DNA from 2 places in the Paenibacillus gansuensis genome. Region 1 is predicted to be linked to the other one. Evidence: predicted binding sites of a transcription regulator. Region 1 holds the regulator's gene; the other holds the start of a gene.
What was found. Region 1 encodes CtsR, which represses protease genes until heat stress. Its sites were predicted from a motif close to ATGGTCAATAAAGGTCAAACA; they were not measured.

Region 1 (16,325 bases):
AAACCGTTGGACCGCACACGTACATTTTGACTTTGCCTTCTTCAAGCGGAACGAACACTTCTTTGGTCCGGGTCATTGTATTGTATATTTTTAAAGACATGGCCTGTTACACCTCTGCTTTCTGTTTTACATCCTGCGTGGAACCTGCGTTCCCGTTCGCCTGCTGAAGCTGCCTAAGCTCCTCCAGCTCCTGTTTCAGTTCATTAATCTCCTTCTGCATAAACCGAAACGTCTCCAGCACGGGATCAGGCACCTGGTTATGATTTAGTTTATCCTCTAACCGCTTCCCGTTAAACTTGACTACCCTGCCCGGAATTCCGACTATTGTAGAACAAGGAGGCACTTCCTTCAGGACAACTGAGTTCGCCCCGATCTTGGCATGTTCCCCTACTTTAAACGAACCCAGCACTTTGGCACCCGAAGAAATCACGACATGGTTTCCGATCGTCGGATGGCGTTTCCCCTTCTCTTTCCCCGTACCTCCCAAGGTAACTCCCTGGTACAGCACTACGTCGTTACCGATCTCGCAAGTTTCGCCTATGACGACACCCATCCCGTGATCGATAAACAGCCTCTCGCCGATTCGCGCGCCCGGGTGTATTTCAATCCCGGTAAAGAACCGGCTGATTTGGGAAATCATACGGGCAGCAGTAAACCAGCGTCTGACAAAGAACCAATGCGCAATCCGGTAAGCCCAGATCGCATGCAATCCGGAATAGGTGAATATTACTTCAAACCGGCTGCGGGCCGCCGGGTCATTATCAAACACCGCCTGTATGTCCGATCGGATTCTGCGTAACATGGCCTTAACCCCTTTTCGCGTTCCTTGAAATGCAAAAAGCCTCTGCAGCGAACATTCGCTGCAGAGGCGTTAACCGCGGTTCCACTCTGCTTGGGGCAGTCAACGTCGTTATGCCCAGTATGCAACATAAATCTCGCAAACATGTGCGGGCACGATGAAAAACCCCGTCTCCAGGTCCATAACGTGGACTTCCCGGTGCAATTCACTGCGGCAAGGTAAAATTGCCTGCTTCAACTGCACAGCTCTGAGGCGCATTTCTGCTTAAGGGGAACGAATAACTTCCACTCGGCGCTTGCTAATCCCGTGCCGGTTATCCTCTCTGGGATTCCTTACTTAGGCGTACTTTCCTCTTCATTGCTTTTCTTTCAGTATACTTGACTTCATGAAATGGAGCAATATACCTTACCGTTGATTCAAAAATTTCCTTAGCCTTGCTATCACCTTATCCTTGCCAAGCAGGTAGAGCGTCTGATTTAGGTCCCGGCCATGCACCTGTCCGGTCAAAGCGGCCCGGATCGGCATGAACAGCTGCTTGCCTTTGAAGCCCGTTTCGGTCTGGACGTTCTTCAGCAGCGCCTTAATTGCATCGGCAGAAAATTCATCGCTTTGCTCGAGCTGCTTCAGGAATGCTTCTGCCACAACAGGCACCTGTTCTTCGGCAAGAACAGTCTTCGCTTCCTCTTCATGCTCCTCTACTTCCGCGAAGAAGAGTCCGGTCATCGGTACGATATCCGAAGCGCAAGTCAACTGTTCCTGATATAAGCCGACAAGCAGTGTTACCCAACGTCTGGTTTCGGCATCGAGTTCCTCCGGAATACGGCCGGCCTTCTGAAGATGAGGAATGCACATCTCCGCCACTCTCTCGAGCTCAGCCTTCTTCATATATTGATTGTTCATCCAACTCAGCTTAGCCGTATCGAATACAGCAGGGCTCTTGGACAAACGGTTCGGGTCGAAGGAAGCAGTCAATTCCTCTTTGGAAAACATCTCGTTCTCACCTTCAGGTGACCAGCCGAGCAATGTAATAAAGTTAAACATAGCTTCAGGCAGGTAGCCCAGCTGATCATACTGCTCGATAAACTGGATGATGGACTCATCGCGTTTGCTGAGCTTCTTGCGGCTCTCATTGACGATCAGCGTCATATGGCCGAATACAGGCGGCTCCCATCCAAGCGCTTCATAAATCATCAGCTGCCGCGGCGTGTTAGAGATATGGTCGTCACCGCGAAGCACGTGGGAAATCTTCATGAGATGGTCATCGACTACAACGGCGAAGTTATAAGTCGGGATGCCGTCTTTCTTAACAATAACGAAATCGCCGCTGACGTCGGATTCGAACGAAACCGTTCCCTTGACCATATCGTCAAAAGTGTAGGTTACCCCTTCAGGCACACGGAAGCGGACGCTTGGCACTCTGCCCTCCGCTTCATACGCCTTGCGTTGCTCCTCAGACAGGTCGCGGTGGCGTCCGGAATAGCGGGGCATCTCGCCGCGGGCAGTCTGTTCTTCCCGCTCCCGCTCCAATTCCTCTTCGGTACAGTAGCAGTAATAAGCTTTGCCTTCCGCAATCAGACTGTTCGTGTATTCCCGGTAGATATCAAGACGCTCCGTCTGGCGGTAAGGTCCGTACTCACCGCCGATATCGATGCTCTCATCCCAATTGATGCCCAGCCACTTCAAATAAGTCAACTGGCTTTCTTCACCGCCGGCGATATTGCGTTTCACATCGGTATCTTCGATTCTGATGATGAATTTGCCGCCGCGGTTGCGGGCGAATAAGTAGTTGAACAGTGCTGTTCTGGCATTGCCTATATGCAGATGCCCGGTAGGGCTTGGCGCGTACCGGACGCGAATCTCTTGTGCCATCGTTATTTCCCCTCTTCAGACGCTTGATTATCCACCGATTTTATCACTGTTTGACAAGCAGGACAACTGCCTGGGCGGCAATGCCCTCTCCGCGCCCGGTGAAGCCCAGCTGCTCTGTCGTAGTCGCTTTTACGTTCACCTGGGAGATTTCAGCATCCAAGGCGCGAGCTATAATTTCCGCCATTTGCGGGATATATGGAGCCATCTTCGGCTTTTGCGCGATAATGGTAGCATCGACATTCCCCAAGCCGTAGCCGGCATCCTTAGCGAACGCCCACACTTCTTTGAGCAGCTTCAAGCTGTCGGCGTCTTTAAACGCGGCATCCGTGTCAGGAAAATGTGTGCCGATATCACCGCGGCCCAAAGCCCCCAGCACCGCATCCGTGATGGCATGCAGCAGCACATCCGCATCGGAGTGTCCCAGCAGCCCTCTCTCGTAAGGGATATCAACCCCTCCGATTATGCACTTCCGTCCCTCCGTTAACTGATGGACGTCAAACCCTTGCCCTACGCGTATCATCTGCAATCCTCTCCCCGTTTCCCCAATATAAACTCCGCCCAGTCCAAATCCTCCGGCGTCGTAAGCTTAATGTTCGTGTAGTCGCCTTCCACCACACGAACCTGCATTCCGGCACGCTCCGCCAGCATCGCGTCGTCGGTGCCCAGAAATCCTTCGCTTTCGGCGCTTTCATGCGCCTTCAGAAGCTCCAAACGGCGAAAAGCTTGCGGGGTTTGAATCGCCCACAAGCTCCGGCGGTCCGGCGTCGCAGTAATCACGCCATTATCGCCCACCACTTTGATTGTATCTTTCACTGGCACAGCAAGCACAGCAGCCCCCGTCTCCCGGGCGCCATCCAAGCAGCGGATCAAATCCTCCCGCTTCACAAAAGGCCTTACGCCGTCATGCACCATAACCCATTCGGTACTCAGACACTCCAGCCCGCGGTAAACCGAGTGCTGCCTTTCCGAGCCTCCCGCAGTTACCGATATGACTTTCCCGATTCCGTATTGTGCTACGTAACCTTTGCAGCGGTCAACATCCTGCTCCCCTACGACAAGTACGATCTCGTCCACTTCCGGAGAAGCCTCGAATACTTCCAGCGTATGTACGATTACAGGCTTCCCTTGAAGCAGCAGATACTGCTTGCTTTCCTGCGTTTTCATCCGCGAGCCTCGGCCCGCCGCTACAATGACTACGCCAAGTTTGCTCATGGCTTACCCCCGCTTTTGCCCGTCAGCGATTATTCTGATTACATCTCTTAATCATAATCGTTTACTGAGCTTTTTCCAATAGCTTGGGCTTCGCAAAAATCATTCGTCCGGCGGAAGTCTGCAGTACGCTGGTCACCAGCACCTCGATGGTGCTTCCGATGTAATCACGGCCGCCTTCCACCACAATCATCGTACCGTCATCCAAATAGGCAACCCCTTGACCGTATTCCTTTCCGTCTTTGATCACCTGCACCAGAATTTCTTCCCCAGGCAGCACGACCGGCTTCACGGCATTCGCCAAATCATTGATATTCAACACGGAAACGCCCTGCAGTTCGCAAACCTTATTCAAGTTGAAATCGTTCGTGACCACTTTCCCCTGAAGCACTTTGGCCAGTTTCACAAGCTTGCTGTCCACTTCGGAAATTTCCTCGAAATCTCCCTCATAAATCAGCACATGCACGTCAAGCTCTTTCTGGATTTTGTTCAAAATGTCCAGTCCCCGGCGTCCCCTGTTGCGCTTCAGCAAATCCGACGAATCCGCGATGTGCTGCAGCTCCTCCAGAACAAACTCAGGAATAACTAACGTGCCTTCAATAAAACCTGTTTTGCAGATATCGGCAATTCTGCCGTCGATAATAACGCTTGTATCCAAAATCTTGTGTTCTTCAAACTGCTTGCTTTCCTTGCGCCGTTCCCCGCCCGTACGAAACCCGTTCAACAGTTCCGCAAATTCATCTTTCTTGTGATAAGCGATACGGTAACCTGAAAAACCTAAAAGTCCCGTGACGAAAAGAGACAAAGCCCAGCCGTACCCTTGAAACTCGCGTATAGAAGGAAACAGCAGCACAGCTATGACTAATCCAAGGGTTAGTCCGCCTACACCAGTCATCAGATCACCTGCAGGCATACGCATCAGGGCGGATTCCCCCTTAAGGACGGCTACCGAGAGCCTTTTGGAAATCCGGGAGGTGACGGCAAACAGCAAGACACCGAGCGTCCCCATCAAAACATAGCTTTCACCCTGAACGGATGCCGTTCCCGTTACCGGTTCAAGCCAGCCAAGCGGCCGTTCAACCAAATGACTCCATTGATACCCGCCTATCATACCCAAACAAGCAAACAACAATTGAAAAATTCTTTGTAAAATCATACGAGATCGCCTCCAAAAAATAAAGAGCATTCCTCTTCCATGCCTCTGTTACAATTATGTTCCAATTTATTCAACGCTAACCCGGGTACGCCCAATTTTTTCTTTTTTGGGAATTGGTTTTGTAATCGCCTTCTGAATTCTGTATAATTGAGCTAGTAAATTTCTGACAAATAGAGGTGCAAGATATGAATTCTCCGAGCCTAAAGGAATTTCAGGATCAGGTTTCCGAACTGCTGCTGCGGCACCGGAGCCTGCTCGATGTACTGTCCAAGAACAACCAGTCGAATGCTTCCGTTCATCGCGCAGTCATTAAATCCGTAACCGAATGCGGTTGTATCGAGATTCATGCGAAGAAGCAGCGTTATCCCGAACAGCCTGATCTCCAGGAAGCCATGGAGACGCTTGAACACCATCTATCCGGACATTTGTGCGACCAGTGTTCGGAAGCCGTTACGGCGGAACTGGGCAAGAACCTGTTTTATGTGTCGGCTTTGTGCAATCTGCTGGATATCGATTTGCAGCAAGTAGTAGAGAATGAATCTAAGAAATGCTCTACGCTGGGACTATTCAATTTATCGTAAACGTGAGACGCAAACGGCTTGAAGCGCAATAAAAAAAGCATTTATTTTCGCTGACGCGGGAAATAAATGCTTTTTATTATGGGAATAAAACCTATTCAGTTAACAAAACACTCTGAAGATCACGCCTCGTGCTTCACCGTGTCGACATCTTCTCTTTGCTGTTTGCGGCGGCGCCGAAACAGCGTGTCAACGTTTTTTTTTAGCCCGTAAAGGGCATAAATCACAAGAGGTACGAAGATAAGCTTGGTCAACACGCTTGGCGAGGAATTCAATGCGAGAACCACAGCGAGGATGACCACGATCGGAATAACCCATATTGCCGCTTTCGGAATGCCTACCTTCTTAAAGTTAGGGTACTTAATGTTACTGACCATTAACAGGGAAAGCAAGATTGTGCCAATCAGAAGAATGATGTTGCTGATATGATCCTGAAACAGTGCCATCGTGCAGAGAACACCGCCGGCTGCAGGTATCGGCAGTCCGATAAAGTAACCCGGCACACCGGAGATTACATTAAACCTGGCCAGCCTCAACGCTCCGCAGATGGGAAACAAAGCAGTGACAATCCATCCCGCGGCAGGGTTCATCTCTTGAAAAGCTACAACGTATATAATAAATGCCGGTGCCACCCCGAAGGAGATGACGTCGGAAAGAGAGTCGAGCTCTTTGCCGAATTCACTCTGTACGTTGAGTGCCCGTGCTACTCTGCCGTCCACGCCGTCAAGCAGCATGGCAATCAGGACCATAACCGCCGCCAGTGCAGGATTGCCGTTAAACACAAGAATGATCGCTACAATCCCTAAAAACAGGTTACCGATAGTAAAAAGGCTGGGCAGAGACTTTGTTATCATTAGGATTCCACCTCAAGTTTTACTATGCCCTAATCTAAGCTGTTCATGTGAAAGGAGGCATAGCACAAAAGTATGACACAAAAGACCAAAACATGACCAAATTTCAATAAATTGGTCATTCTATGATTGTAGGGTATATCAGATATGTCTGTCAATGAAAGCTTGTTCCTGGATTCGCTTCAGGCCTTCCTTGATCGTACGGGCTCTGACTTCCCCAATGCCGTCCACTTCGTCCAGTTCCTCGATCGTCGCCATCAGCGTGTGTGGCAGCGTTTCAAACCGCTCTACCAGGTTGTTGATGATGACCGACGGCAGGCGCGGAATTTTGCTTAACATCCGGTAACCCCGAGGCGCAATCGGTTCTTCCAAAATATTGTTGGCGTAAGAGTAACCCAGCAGCCGGATAATCAAATGTGATTCCAGCAGCTCATCGCTCGTAAGTCTCTTTAACCCCGCCAGAATTTCTTTAATCTTCTCATCGCTCCGGTCTCTCGCATAATCCTTCAGCAGCAAAATCGCGTCCTCTTCCACATTCGCGACCAATTCGTCCAGCTGCATCGTAATCAAGCGGCCCTCATTGCCGAGTTCGTTTACATACCGTTTAATTTCAGACTTGATCCGCAGCACCATCTCTACACGCTGAATAACATTAGCAACCTCATGCAGCGTCACCAGCTCTTCAAATTCAGCCGCCGTAAGATTAGTCAGGCCTTGCGTTAAAACCGCCCGGTACTTATCAAGCGTCTGGATCGCCTGGTTCGCCTTGGTCAAAATTACTCCGATATCCTTAAGCGAATATCTCAGATTCCCCTGATACAGCGTGATAACATTCCTTCTCTGCGAAATGGAGACGACCAGTTTTCCCGTTTGTTTCGCTACCCGCTCCGCAGTACGGTGACGAATCCCAGTCTCGATCGATGAAATAGAGGAATCGGGAATAAGCTGGGTGTTGGCGAACAGGATCCGCTTGATGTCCTCGCTGAGAATAATCGCTCCGTCCATTTTTGCAAGCTCGTACAGATAGTTCGGGGAAAAATCGCAGTTGATGGAAAAACCCCCGTCTACGATGTCCTGAACTTCAGGACTGTAGCCCACAACGATTAATGCTCCGGTCTTCGCCCTAAGCACGTTTTCCAGACCATCCCGGAATGCAGTTCCTGGCGCAACCAGCTGCAGCAGCTGGCTCATCACATCCCTTTGCTGCGTGTCTTCTTTCTCTTTCATGTCATTTGCCCCCTAACCTAAAGCAGCCGTCAGTGCCTCTGCTACAGTATTTACTCCAATGATTTCAATATTCTTGGGACGCTTCCAGCCCTTAAGGCTTTTCTCCGGCAAAATAATCCGTTTAAATCCCAGCTTCTCCGCTTCCTTCACCCGGTGCTCGATTCTTGAAACAGCCCGGACTTCTCCGGTTAAACCGATTTCCCCGAACACGACGTCGAAAGGACGCGTAGGCTTATCCTTAAAGCTGGAGGCGATACAAACGGCAGCCGCCAGATCAACGGCAGGTTCATCCAGTTTAACCCCGCCGGCTACATTGAGATAGACATCCTGGTTCTGTAAAAACAAGCCCATACGCTTTTCCAGGACAGCAATAATCAGAGCCAGCCTGTTGTGATCTATACCTGCAGACATCCGTCTCGGCGTCGGAAAATTCGTCGGACTCACCAGCGCTTGCAGCTCGACCAGCACAGGCCGGGTTCCTTCCATACTAGCTACGACCGTCGACCCTGCTACGCCAAGCGGTCTCTCCTGAAGAAACAGTTCCGAAGGATTAGTTACCTCGGTCAGTCCCGCTTCTTTCATTTCAAAAATGCCGATTTCGTTTGTGGAACCGAACCGGTTCTTAACGGCCCGAAGCAGGCGGTACGAGTGATGCCGTTCCCCTTCGAAATACAGCACGCAGTCCACCATATGTTCCAGCATCCGCGGGCCTGCAATAGCTCCTTCTTTAGTTACATGGCCGACCAGTACGGTTGCAATGCCTCTCACTTTGGAAACGCGCATGAAGTGGCCCGTGCACTCCCGTACTTGTGCCACACTGCCCGGTGCAGAGGTTACGGAGGGCTGATATACGGTCTGAATCGAATCGATGACAAGAAAGTCAGGCTTTACCTGCTCAATAGCTTCCTCGATCTGTTCCAGATTCGTTTCACATAGTACGAACAGATTCGCTGAGAGTGCCCCCAGCCGGTCTGCCCTAAGGCGTGTCTGACTGACCGATTCCTCACCCGAGATATAAAGCACCCGGAGCCCTTTTACAGCCAGTGCATGGGAGGTCTGCAGCAGAAGTGTGGATTTTCCGATACCCGGGTCTCCCCCGACCAAAATCAGCGAGCCGGGCACCAATCCCCCGCCCAGGACGCGGTTGAGTTCCCCAATATCGGTGAGCACCCTCGGTTCCTGGCTGCTCTTAATATCTATGATGGAAACGGGCTTCTCTTTCGTCATAAATACAGAGGTATTCATGCCGATCCCTTGTGTCTTTACAGCGGACGATTCCGTTTCTTCGATTAACGAGTTCCAGGATTGGCATCCCGGACATTTCCCCAGCCATTTAGGGGATTCGTAGCCGCATTCCGTGCATACGAATTTGGTTTTTAGTTTAGCCATAGCTGCTCCTTATCTGTCCTCTATTCAAAGTTTACCATTTCCCCAGTAGTGTGAAAACCCTATTGAAAAAATGCCCCACCCGGCGCATCAAAAGAAAACGCCTTAACCCTTTCTGCCCGAGGGCAGAGGGTTAAAGCGCTGTGTGCTTTTACAAACGTGTTACTGCTTATAAAGGTTAATGTTACTTGTTGACCGTTTCCGTTTCGTTCCGCTGCACGATCAGTTCTCCGTTCTGCTCGTCGATCGTTAAGGAGTCGCCTTTGGAGATCTTGCCCATCAACAGTTCTTCGGACAGACGGTCCTCGATGTGCTTCTGAATCGCACGGCGTAAAGGCCTTGCGCCGAATGCCGGGTCAAAACCTTCCTTCGCCAGGAACGAAAGCGCTGAAGGCGTAAGTGAGAAGTCGACATCCTGTTCCTTCAGGCGCTTGCGCAGATCGTCGGACATGAGCGATACGATTTGGGAAATATGCGTCTCATCCAGAGAGTGGAACACGATGATCTCGTCGATCCGGTTCAGGAACTCCGGACGGAAGCTTTTCTTCAGCTCGCCCATCACTTTGTCTTTCATATTGCTATAATCTTTACCTGCATCAATGGCAGCAGTAAAACCAAGAGTAGAGTTCCGCTTGATCATCTCGGCTCCAACGTTCGAGGTCATAATGATCAATGTGTTGCGGAAGTCGACAGTGCGGCCTTTGGAATCCGTCAATCGGCCGTCTTCCAGCACTTGAAGCAGGATATTAAACACTTCCGGGTGAGCCTTCTCAATTTCGTCGAGAAGAACAACGGAATAAGGCTTGCGGCGTACTTTCTCGGTCAGCTGACCGCCTTCATCGTAGCCGACATATCCCGGAGGAGCTCCCACCAGACGGGAGGTCGAATGTTTCTCCATGTACTCGGACATGTCGATTCGGATAACCGCGTTCTCGTCTCCAAACATCGCCTCCGCAAGAGCGCGTGCCAGCTCGGTTTTACCGACCCCTGTAGGCCCAAGGAAGATAAAGGAGCCCATTGGTCTCTTCGGATCTTTCAAACCTGCGCGAGCACGGCGGATGGCGCGGGATACCGCTTTAACCGCTTCTTCCTGGCCAATGACACGGTCATGAAGAATGGATTCCATGTTCAGCAGTCTCTCGGTCTCTTCTTCCTTCAGCTTCACAACCGGAATGCCGGTCCAGCTGGCCACCACTTGAGCAATGTCTTCAGGAGTGACTTCGGAATCCGTACGGCCCTGCTTCTCTTTCCATTCATTCTTCGTGCTGTCCAGCTCTTCGCGCATCTTCTGTTCCGTATCGCGGAGAGAAGCGGCTTTTTCGAATTCCTGGGATTGCACCGCCGCATCCTTCTCTTTACGGATATCTTCCAGGCGGCTTTCCAGCTGCTTCAGATTAGGCGGTACTGTGTAAGAGTTCAGCCTTACTTTGGAGCCCGCTTCATCGATCAGGTCAATTGCTTTGTCCGGCAGGAACCGGTCTGTAATATAGCGGTCAGACAGTTTAACCGCCTGTTCAATCGCTTCATCTGTAATTTTCACGCGGTGATGCGCTTCATAGCGGTCTCTTAGACCGTAGAGAATCTGAATCGCTTCTTCCGGCGAAGGCTGGTCTACCGTAATCGGCTGGAAGCGGCGCTCCAGCGCGGCATCCTTTTCAATATATTTGCGGTATTCGTCCAGAGTTGTCGCCCCGATGCACTGAAGCTCTCCACGGGCAAGCGCCGGCTTAAGAATATTGGAAGCATCAATAGCTCCTTCAGCTCCGCCTGCTCCGATCAGCGTGTGCAGCTCGTCGATAAAGAGAATGATGTTTCCAGCCTGGCGGATTTCATCCATAATCTTTTTGAGGCGGTCCTCAAATTCCCCTCTATACTTGGTGCCGGCTACTACCGATCCCATATCCAAAGTCATCACGCGTTTGTCACGCAGCGTTTCCGGAATTTCATTATTGATGATACGTTGTGCCAAACCTTCGGCAATCGCCGTTTTACCTACCCCAGGCTCACCGATCAATACAGGGTTGTTCTTCGTACGGCGGCTCAACACCTGGATAACACGTTCAATCTCTTTACTGCGGCCGATCACCGGATCCAGATTGCCTTCTTTGGCATATGCCGTAAGGTCGCGTGCCAGTCCATCCAGTGTCGGTGTATTCACATTTACCGGATTGCCGTGACTGGAAGAAACGGCTTCGCTGCTGCCCAGAAGCTGCAGCACTTGCTGGCGCGCCTTATTCAGGGATACGCCAAGGTTGTTGAGTACACGTGCAGCCACACCTTCGCCTTCACGAATCAAACCGAGTAAAATATGCTCCGTTCCTACATAGGTATGGCCGAGTTTACGGGCTTCGTCCATAGACAGCTCGATTACCTTCTTGGCTCTCGGCGTGTAAGCAATATTAGTAGGCTGTTCTTGTCCTCTGCCGATCAGGGATTCCACTTCGTCTTGAATTTTCTCAAGTCCAAGGCCCAAAGCGATCAGCGCTTTTGCAGCAATACCCTCTCCTTCGCGGATCAGGCCGAGCAAAATATGCTCCGTACCGATATTGTTATGCCCCAGGCGTACAGCCTCTTCTTGAGCAAGGGCCAGCACCTTCTGCGCTCGTTCCGTAAATCTGCCAAACATCATAGAAAACACCTCCATGGAATATAGGTATGCAGTTATATGGTAGAAAGTCGTTCCCGGATCAACTCAGCCCTGCGGATATCCCGGTCTTCGGGAGAAAGTTTCTCTCCGGATTGCTGCTGCAGAAACCCCGGCTGTGTCATCACCATCAGTTCGTTCATGATATGCGGAGACACCTGGGTTATGATTCCTAGGTCAACGCCCAATCTAACGTCGGACAGACGCTGCGCCGCTTCTTTGGAATCCATAATGCTTGCATGGGATAAAATTCCATAAGAACGCATGACACGGTCTACGATCCGGGTTCTTGACTCGGAAATCAATTTCTGGCGGGCCGCCTTCTCATGTTCGATAATCTGGCGTGCCACGCTATACAAGTTATCTATAATTTCATCTTCCGACTGGCCTAACGTAATCTGGTTCGAAATTTGAAACAAATTCCCGATCGCTTCGCTGCCTTCCCCGTACAATCCCCGGACCGCCAAACCGACTTGCGTAATGGCCGATAAAATCCGGTTAATTTGCTGGGTCAGCACAAGCGCCGGCAAATGCATCATGACGGAGGCCCGGATGCCTGTACCGACATTTGTGGGACAGCTGGTAAGGAACCCGCGCCGCTCATCAAATGCGTAATCCAGGTTTCCTTCGAACACATCATCAATCTGGCTTGCTAAATCCCAAGCTTCCTTAATCTGAAAACCAGGACATAAGCATTGAATCCGGAGATGATCCTCTTCGTTAATCATAATGCTGATCGATTCATTCTCACTGAGAATGACCGCTCCGTTCCGTGACTCGTTAGCTAGATTCGGGCTAATTAGATGCTTCTCCACCAGCACTCTCTTCTGAAGTTCGGATAATTCGGATAGAGGAATAAGGTCGAACCGGGATATCGTGCCAAGTTCTTCGTTCTGCAGCGCCTCCGTTACCTTATCCAGTACTTCTTGAGACTGCTGATTCGTGGCCAGCATCGGGAACGGATGGGATTGGAGGTTACGGGCAATACGGATCCGGCTGCTCATGACAATATCCGAATCCGGACCCTGTCCCTTCATCCAATCGCTTAAAGCATTCTCAGTAAATTTGCCGTGCCGCACAAACATTCCCTCCCTAAGCCGCTTAAGTAATACTTAGCCGGACTTTGTCCTACGAACTGGAAATTTGTTTCTCCAATGCGCGGATCCGGTCCCGAAGCTTCGCTGCGTTCTCGAACTCTTCAGCTTCAATCCGCTCCTGCAGCTCTTTCTTCAAGCTCTCGATTTCACGCTGCTGCTGAATCCGTCCTCCGGTGCGCTTGGGAATTTTCCCTGCATGTACCGTACTGCCGTGGACTCTCCGGAACAGCGGTTCCAGCCTGCCTGAAAAATGCTTATAACAGTCGCTGCAGCCAAACCGGCCCAGCTTGCTGAATTGAGCGTAAGAGAGTCCGCAGGTTTCGCAGCGGGTTACTTGGGGCTTGGCTCCCACCGCATTCTGGGAAGGTTCGAAATCCAGAAGTCCGGACAGCAGATTATGAATGGAAAAGCCGTTCGGTGTCCCGGGAATCAGCTCGCCCTTCTCTCTCGCACAAACTTCACAGATGTGAAATTCGGTCTTCTCGCCGGAAATGATCTTCGTAAAATGCAAGGTTGCCGGCCTCTTTCCGCATTCCTGACAAATCATGCCACTCTCATCCTCCTATCAGACCTGTTACGTTGTAAGCACGGAAGTTCTACTTGCTCAGTAAGGAGATCAACATCGCCTTCAACAGCTTTGCTCTGATCTCGTCCCTGAGCGGGAGCTTAATCGCCAGTACATCCCTGGAAACCGCAGCGGACAGCACGCCAGCCTCTTTGTGGGAAATATGTTTCCCTTCTTTGAGCTGATAAATCAGGCCTTCTGCCGAAGTCTGGTCGATATGGCTGCCGATACTTTGAAGGATGTGAATCTGCAGTGTCCCCAGGGAAGGCAGCTCAATCTTCTGAAGGCGGATATAGCCGCCTCCCCCGCGCTTGCTTTCGACCAGATAGCCCTTCTCGAGGGTAAACCGCGTGCCTATAACGTAGTTAATCTGAGACGGTACGCACTGAAACTTCTCCGCAAGCTCGCTGCGTTGAATTTCAATCGCTCCTTCGGGACTTTCGTGCAGAATATGCTTCAGATATTGTTCAATAATATCGGAGATATTACGCATCGATTTCCCCTCCAGTTTCCTTAGGTGAAACTAAAGCCAATGATCGCCATGCCTTTAACTGACTTTGACTATCTTTGACTTTAAATTGATTATATACAATAATTGCCCGTTTGCCAAGTGCACCCTTAAGATGTTTCTTCTACCTTCTAGTGTTGGAAGTTTACAGCCTTTTATACCCCGAAACCGTGCTTGTGAATAGAAAAAAGCGGCCATACGTCCATCCTTCGTCATATTTGGATAGGTTTCTCCTTAATTCGGTAAAATATTGAAATCTTCGTCATAGTTAGGAGCCTTACCATGCAATCGAAATTACATTGGATCCTGTCTGAATGGAAGCATATTGTCAAAAATCCCGGCCTTTTAGTCCCTTTGCTCGGTTTGCTGATCATTCCAGTCTTATATTGCGGTACTTATTTATGGGCTTTTTGGGATCCGTACGGTCATCTTGAGAAACTCCCGGTAGCTGTTGTCAATATGGATCAGGGGGCATCGCGTGACGGCAAAACGTATGCGCTTGGGGCCGACCTTGTTAGGGAGCTGCGGGAGGACCGGAGTTTTGATTGGCACTTTGTCGGAACAGAAGAAGCTGCGGAAGGGTTAAAAGAAAACAAGTACTACATCCTAATCCAGGTGCCTCCCAATTTCTCAAGCCGCGCAGTTACGTTATCAGGGCATGACCCGCAGCCTTTGGAGCTGTTGTATACAGCTAACCCCGGGTATAACTACATTGCTGCGCGGATCGGAGAAAGCGGCATTACGAAAATCAGGGAACAGCTTTCGCGCATGTTGATTGAATCTTATACGAAGGAACTGTTTACGGGGATTAACGCTTCCGCCAAAGGATTAGGGGAGGCCGCCGCAGGCGCTGCAAGGCTGAAGGAAGGGGCTCTCAAGTTGAGCGAGGGCAGCGGTAAACTCACTGCCGGCATGGCCGGGCAGCTTCCGGAGCTGAGGAAGCTGCAGAGCGGCGCCGCGGAGCTTTCGACGCGGCTGGGCGATGCTGCCGCCGGGGCAGAGCGCCTGGGCGCTGCCGGGGCGGAGCTGGGCCGCGGCGCCGCGGCGCTTCGCAGCGGGGCAGGCCAGCTGGCGCAAGGGGCCCGGCAGCTGGGGCCGGGCACGCGCGCGCTGGTTGAGGGCACGGCCGCCTTCAACGGCGGCTTGGCCCGGCTTGGGCAAGGATCCGAAGCACTGCTCGGCAGCTTCGGGGACTTGCAGCAGGGCGCCGGCACGGCGGCCGGGGGCGCAGCTGCGCTGTTGGAGCAGCTGCAGAGGTACGCGTCCGCGCACAGCGAAGCGGCGGGGGACGCGGAGTTCAAGCGGCTGCTGGAGGCGAGTCGACAGCTTGCCGCGGGAACCAAGGCCCTGGAAACGGGCGCAGACCGGTTTGCAGGGGGCCTCAAAGAAGCGGACAGCGGGTTGGGGACACTGACCGCGAAGTTTGGTGCGCTGCGGGACGGGGCAGCGGAGCTGTCCGCTGCGCAGGGGAAACTGCAGCAAGGTGCGGAGACACTGGAGACTGGTTTGGACAAATTACAAACAGGTACAGCCGAATTCCAAAAAGGCACATACCGGCTAACCAGTGGACTCAACCAGCTGGCAGCAGGGTCTAAGCAAATTTCAACAGGAGTGTCTTCTGCCGTTGCAGGCTGGTCAACCATAGCAGACAAGGTAGCGACCCTCAATGAAGGGCAAACAGAGTTGGCGGCAGGTGCGGAAAAGCTATCTACAAGTTTAGCTGAGGGCGCCCGGAAAGCCGGTTCCGTTGTAGGAACCCAGCATTTATATAACACTCTGGCCAATCCGGTAAGGGTTCAGGAACGGAATATACATGATGTGCCTAATTACGGCACAGCGCTGGCACCTTATTTTTTGTCGCTTAGCTTGTATGTAGGATCTTTGTTGTTGGCCACCGTGTTCCCTGTAAGAAGCACTGTCCTAAAACCGGTTTCTCCGATCAGCTGGTTTATAAGTAAGTACGCAATTTTTTTGCTTGTCGGGGGAGTCCAGGCAGCTATAGCTTCTATTTTTCTAATGGACGGTCTCGGACTTCAAAAAACAGATCCGCAGAAGCTCGTATGGTTTGCTATTTTGACCAGTGCTTGTTATATGGCGATCATTCAATTTTTGGTTACTGTATTCGGGAATGTAGGCAAGTTTCTTGGCATTGTGCTTTTGGTACTGCAATTAACTTCTACAGCGGGAACGTATCCTGTCGAGCTCATTCCAGATATCCTGCAGAATTTACATCCGTTTCTGCCTATGACTTATTCGCTGAATGGATTTAGAGAAATTATATCCACAGGCAATTTGAGTCACTTGCATTGGGATGCTGCTGCACTGGCGGGATTTGGACTGGCTTGCGTTTTAGGCAGTTTATTATATTTCCTTATCCGCTATCGCCGCATTCGATCCGAGATCGTGCCAGTTGCCGATGAACATGTGTAACCACTT
Region 2 (4,585 bases), on a different contig from region 1:
GAGAATGCTCCCCCCGATCAGCTTTACGGAAAATGAAGCGATATCTATGTTTTTTGCTTATCAATCCCTTGAGCACTTCGGGTCTATGCCCTTTGGGAAAGGAGCACAAACGTCACTGGATAAGTTTTATCATTATTTACCTGGTGATGTGAAACAAAAGGTGGACCGGCTGAAGCATAAAATTACAATTTGGAGTCCGGGGCGGGCAATGTCGCAGGAAGTATTGGAGACGCTCTTTCACGCCATCATGAACAAAAGCGCAGCATCGATTGAATACCAATCCAGCAAGGGCGTCACGGCAAGGGATATTCAACCTGTCGGTCTGTACGCCAGTTCGGGATTCTGGTATTGTCCGGCTTTCTGTTATGCAAGCGGGGAGCTGCGCACATTCAGGGCGGATCGGATTCTGGCTGCGGTTCTCCAGCCTTCTATCCCTTACAGGGAAGAGCTTGAGCAATTCAAAATAAAAGAACAGCCTGTCCATGAAGTATCGGCTCAACTGCTTTTACGTTTAGAATTGACTGCAAAAGGGATATGGCAAATGAAACCGGATCCTAGGATTGGGCCTTTCATTGAAGAGCGCGGGGACGGCAGCGGTTCTGCGGAGGTACGGATCATTGCGGAGGATGTAGCATTTTATACGGAACACATTTGGCAATACGGAGCAGAAGTGAAGATTATTGCTCCCGAGGAAGCGGTCCTTCTTGTAAGGGAGAAGATCAAGAGTGTACAAAAGCTTTACGAAGAACAGCCATCCTCATGATCAGCAATCTTCTTATCCTGCTACTGGCTGCAGGAAATAATCCCCGGCTCGTAAAACTGCATGGATGTCCTTTAGTTTAGGGCCCTCTTTTCTTGTGGGGTGCATGTGTTGAGAGCCATAGGGGGTTGCAATAAAAAAAGAAAGCAGCATAAACGCCGCTTTCTTCGAAGGTAATTTAGATTCTCTCGATCACCTTATCAACCAAACCGTAATCGGAAGCTTCGGCTGCGGACATGAAGTAGTCGCGGTCCGTATCCTTCTCGATACGCTCCAGAGGCTGGCCGGTGCGCTCAGCAAGAATGTGATTCAACTTGTCGCGCATTTTCAGGATGCGTCTGGCGCGAATTTCGATGTCGCTAGCTTGGCCTTCAGCGCCGCCCAGCGGCTGGTGAATCATAACTTCGCTGTTCGGCAGGGCGAAACGCTTGCCTTTAGCGCCTGCTGCCAGCAGGAATGCGCCCATGGAAGCGGCCATACCTACGCAGATGGTGGAGACGTCCGGCTTAATGAACTGCATCGTATCATAGATGGCCATACCGGAAGTGATGGAGCCACCGGGGCTGTTGATGTATATGCTGATGTCTTTCTCAGGATCTTCCGCAGCCAGAAACAGCAGCTGTGCGATTACAGAGTTAGCGACTACATCGTTGATGCCGCTTCCCAGGAAGATGATCCGGTCTTTCAGAAGACGGGAGTAAATATCGTAAGCACGCTCTCCCCGATTGCTTTGTTCTACGACCATAGGAATGAAACTCATGGACTATTCCCTCCTGATAAGTAAGATGGTGCTAATTAGTCAGTATATCCCAATCAGCTAAATATAACCTTATCATACCCAATTCGAATCCAAAGGTCAAGGAAAGTCAAACTATGGTGGATGTTGTTGTCTAAAGGTGGGTATACATAGATGGGGGACAAAAAAAGCCTCGCCAACGGAGCCGATAGACTCTGTTAACGAAGCTTGTATTGGTATGTATGGCGCGCCCGCGAGGAATCGAACCTCGATCTCAGGCTCCGGAGGCCTACGTCATATCCATTGGACCACGGGCGCATTCAGCACAGTAATGAAAATTATAGGACACTATCAGTAAAAAAGCAAGTCTTTCCCCTATGAAAAATATTTACAATTAAAGTAAGCCTATTTTTCGTTCACAAACTTGCAATAGAGAGATGAATTAGTTATCATATTGGTGTGGGACTTAAAATCATCACGTGGGACGTTTTAGGTCCATCTTGAAGGCAGGAGTGAAGAGCGGTTTTGAGAACCTTATTGAATATTCAAAAGCAGCTGCTCCCCGACCTAATAGATGTCTTCCGCACACGCTACCGGATTCTGCACTATGTCATGCTGACCGGCCCGGTCGGCAGAAGAACATTAGCGAATGCCTTGAATATGACGGAGCGTGTTTTAAGGGCAGAAGTAGATTTCCTGAAAGAGCAGGGCCTGGTTGAAATTGAAACTATAGGCATCCGGATCAGCGAATCCGGGGAAAGCCTGTTGCTTGATATGGAATCGGTAGTAACCGAGCTGTTCGGCCTTACGGATATGGAAGACCGGATCCGGCAAGCCTTCGGTATCCAGCAGGTCATCATCGTTCCCGGCAATGCCGACGACGCTCCGCTTGTGAAGCGGCAGATGGGGCATGCTGTAGGTCAAGTGCTGCGCAAGCATGTGCAGCCGAACGACATTATCGCTGTAACCGGCGGTTCGACGATGGCAGAGGCGGCGGACCAGCTGAGCCGGACTACCGCCTGGAAAGGCACCTGGTTCGTGCCCGCGCGCGGGGGACTCGGCGAGAGTCTTGAGTTCCAGGCGAATACGATCGCTTCCATGATGGCGAAGAAGACGGGCGCTCAATACCGTTTGCTCCATGTCCCTGATAATATCAGCGAAGATGCCTATCAATCGCTGATGCTAGAGCCGAACATCCAGGATATTGTACAGCATATCCGCAAAGCCCGTATTGTAATTCATGGAATCGGGGATGCTATGGTAATGGCGAGACGAAGACGTGTCGGCGAGGATACCGTGCGCATTTTGCAAGAAAAAGGAGCGTTAGCCGAGGCCTTCGGTTACTATTTTGACAAAGAAGGCAAGGTTGTGCACCGGACCCTCATGCTTGGACTCCGTTTGGAGGACATCCAGGGCATGGAGCTTGTCGTAACGGTTGCGGGCGGACGCAGCAAGGCGGAAGCGATTCTTTCCGTACTGCGGTTCGGCCACCAGGACGTGCTGATTACCGACGAGGGCGCGGCTCTCGAACTGGTTAAGCACCTCCCCTGAAGGTTAGTTAATCATGACGGGCCTCACCGCCTGTCTTGAGAATAAAAGATTTTTATTTTTAGGAGGAATAACACATGGTTAAAGTAGGTATTAACGGTTTTGGACGTATCGGCAGAAACGTATTCCGCGCAGCTTTGAACAACCCGAATGTAGAGATCGTAGCAATCAACGATCTGACAGATGTAAAAATGCTTGCACACCTTTTGAAATATGACACGACTCACGGCAGATTGAATGCTGATGTGAAACCGACTGAAGGTGCCATCATCGTCAACGGCAAAGAAATCAAAGTCTTCGCTGAGCGCAACCCTGAAAACCTTCCTTGGGGAGAATACGGCGTTGAGATCGTTGTGGAATCCACTGGTATTTTCACAGCGAAAGACAAAGCGTCCCTTCACCTGAAAGGCGGAGCTAAGAAAGTTATCATCTCTGCACCTGCAACAGATGAAGACATCACAATCGTTCTGGGCGTTAACGAAGACAAATACGATCCAGCCGCTCACACTATTATCTCCAACGCTTCTTGTACTACAAACTGCCTTGCGCCATTCGCGAAAGTACTTAACGACAAGTTCGGTATCGTAAAAGGTATGATGACCACAGTTCACTCTTACACTAACGACCAATCCGTTCTTGACCTTCCTCATAAAGACGCTCGCCGCGCCCGCGCAGCAGCTGAAAACATCATTCCTTCCACTACAGGCGCAGCAAAAGCAGTTAGCTTGGTGCTTCCTGAGCTGAAAGGCAAACTGAACGGTATGGCAATGCGCGTACCTACTCCTAACGTTTCCGTAACGGATCTGGTTGTTGAACTGGCTCAAAACGTTACTGTAGAAGACGTTAACGGTGCTCTGAAAGTAGCTGCTGAAGGCCCGCTGAAAGGCATCTTGAACTACTCCGACGAGCCGCTTGTATCGAGCGACTACAACGGCGACCCTGCTTCTTCCACAATCGACGCTTTGTCGACAATGGTAGTAGGCGACAACATGGTGAAAGTCGTTTCCTGGTATGACAACGAGTGGGGCTACTCCAACCGTGTAGTTGACCTGGCTGCTTTCATCGCAAAAAAAGGCCTGTAATCTCATAAAAGCCAACTAGAAGAGGAGAATTCACGTTCTCCTCTTTGCCTAGTTGACACTTTGTTCTCATTACTTAAACATAAGCAAGAGTTGTCTTGGATCCGAAGGAGGAAGCGTAAAGAATGAATAAGAAAAGTGTACGTGATGTAGAAGTTAACGGTAAAAAGGTATTTGTACGTGTCGATTTCAACGTTCCGCTGGAGAACGGCCAAATTACGGACGACACACGGATCCGCGAAACGCTGCCAACGATTAAATTCCTGATCGAGCGTGGAGCGAAAGTGATTCTAGCGAGCCACCTGGGACGTCCGAAAGGCGCTGTAGTAGAAGAGCTTCGCTTAACACCTGTAGCAAAGCGTCTGGCTGAAATGCTTGGAAAAGAAGTAGTGAAAGTGGACGATGCTGTAGGCGAAGGCGTGAAAGCGGAAGTGGCGAAGCTGCAGAACGGCGACGTTCTTC

Region 2: clpP (ATP-dependent Clp endopeptidase proteolytic subunit ClpP) is a predicted target of CtsR. The motif match lies at 1,613-1,633, and genes of this name have one in related genera.

What each region holds. Positions count from the first base shown of each region.
Region 1 covers NZ_JBHUME010000017.1:47,484-63,808, forward strand. Annotated here, with positions in the region: gene cysS (cysteine--tRNA ligase) at 1-100, opposite strand, end outside; gene cysE (serine O-acetyltransferase) at 107-802, opposite strand; gene gltX (glutamate--tRNA ligase) at 1,205-2,668, opposite strand; gene ispF (2-C-methyl-D-erythritol 2,4-cyclodiphosphate synthase) at 2,712-3,188, opposite strand; gene ispD (2-C-methyl-D-erythritol 4-phosphate cytidylyltransferase) at 3,185-3,880, opposite strand; gene ACFSUF_RS22815 (PIN/TRAM domain-containing protein) at 3,942-5,033, opposite strand; gene ACFSUF_RS22820 (DUF1573 domain-containing protein) at 5,219-5,614, shown strand; gene pssA (CDP-diacylglycerol--serine O-phosphatidyltransferase) at 5,734-6,465, opposite strand; gene disA (DNA integrity scanning diadenylate cyclase DisA) at 6,604-7,689, opposite strand; gene radA (DNA repair protein RadA) at 7,702-9,078, opposite strand; gene clpC (ATP-dependent protease ATP-binding subunit ClpC) at 9,260-11,704, opposite strand; gene ACFSUF_RS22845 (protein arginine kinase) at 11,737-12,756, opposite strand; gene ACFSUF_RS22850 (UvrB/UvrC motif-containing protein) at 12,848-13,363, opposite strand; gene ACFSUF_RS22855 (CtsR family transcriptional regulator) at 13,413-13,874, opposite strand; gene ACFSUF_RS22860 (YhgE/Pip family protein) at 14,172-16,319, shown strand.
Region 2 covers NZ_JBHUME010000009.1:261,140-265,724, reverse strand. Annotated here, with positions in the region: gene ACFSUF_RS16420 (helix-turn-helix transcriptional regulator) at 1-763, shown strand, start outside; gene clpP (ATP-dependent Clp endopeptidase proteolytic subunit ClpP) at 939-1,520, opposite strand; tRNA gene ACFSUF_RS16410 (tRNA-Arg) at 1,740-1,814, opposite strand; gene ACFSUF_RS16405 (sugar-binding transcriptional regulator) at 2,022-3,047, shown strand; gene gap (type I glyceraldehyde-3-phosphate dehydrogenase) at 3,122-4,126, shown strand; gene ACFSUF_RS16395 (phosphoglycerate kinase) at 4,249-4,585, shown strand, end outside.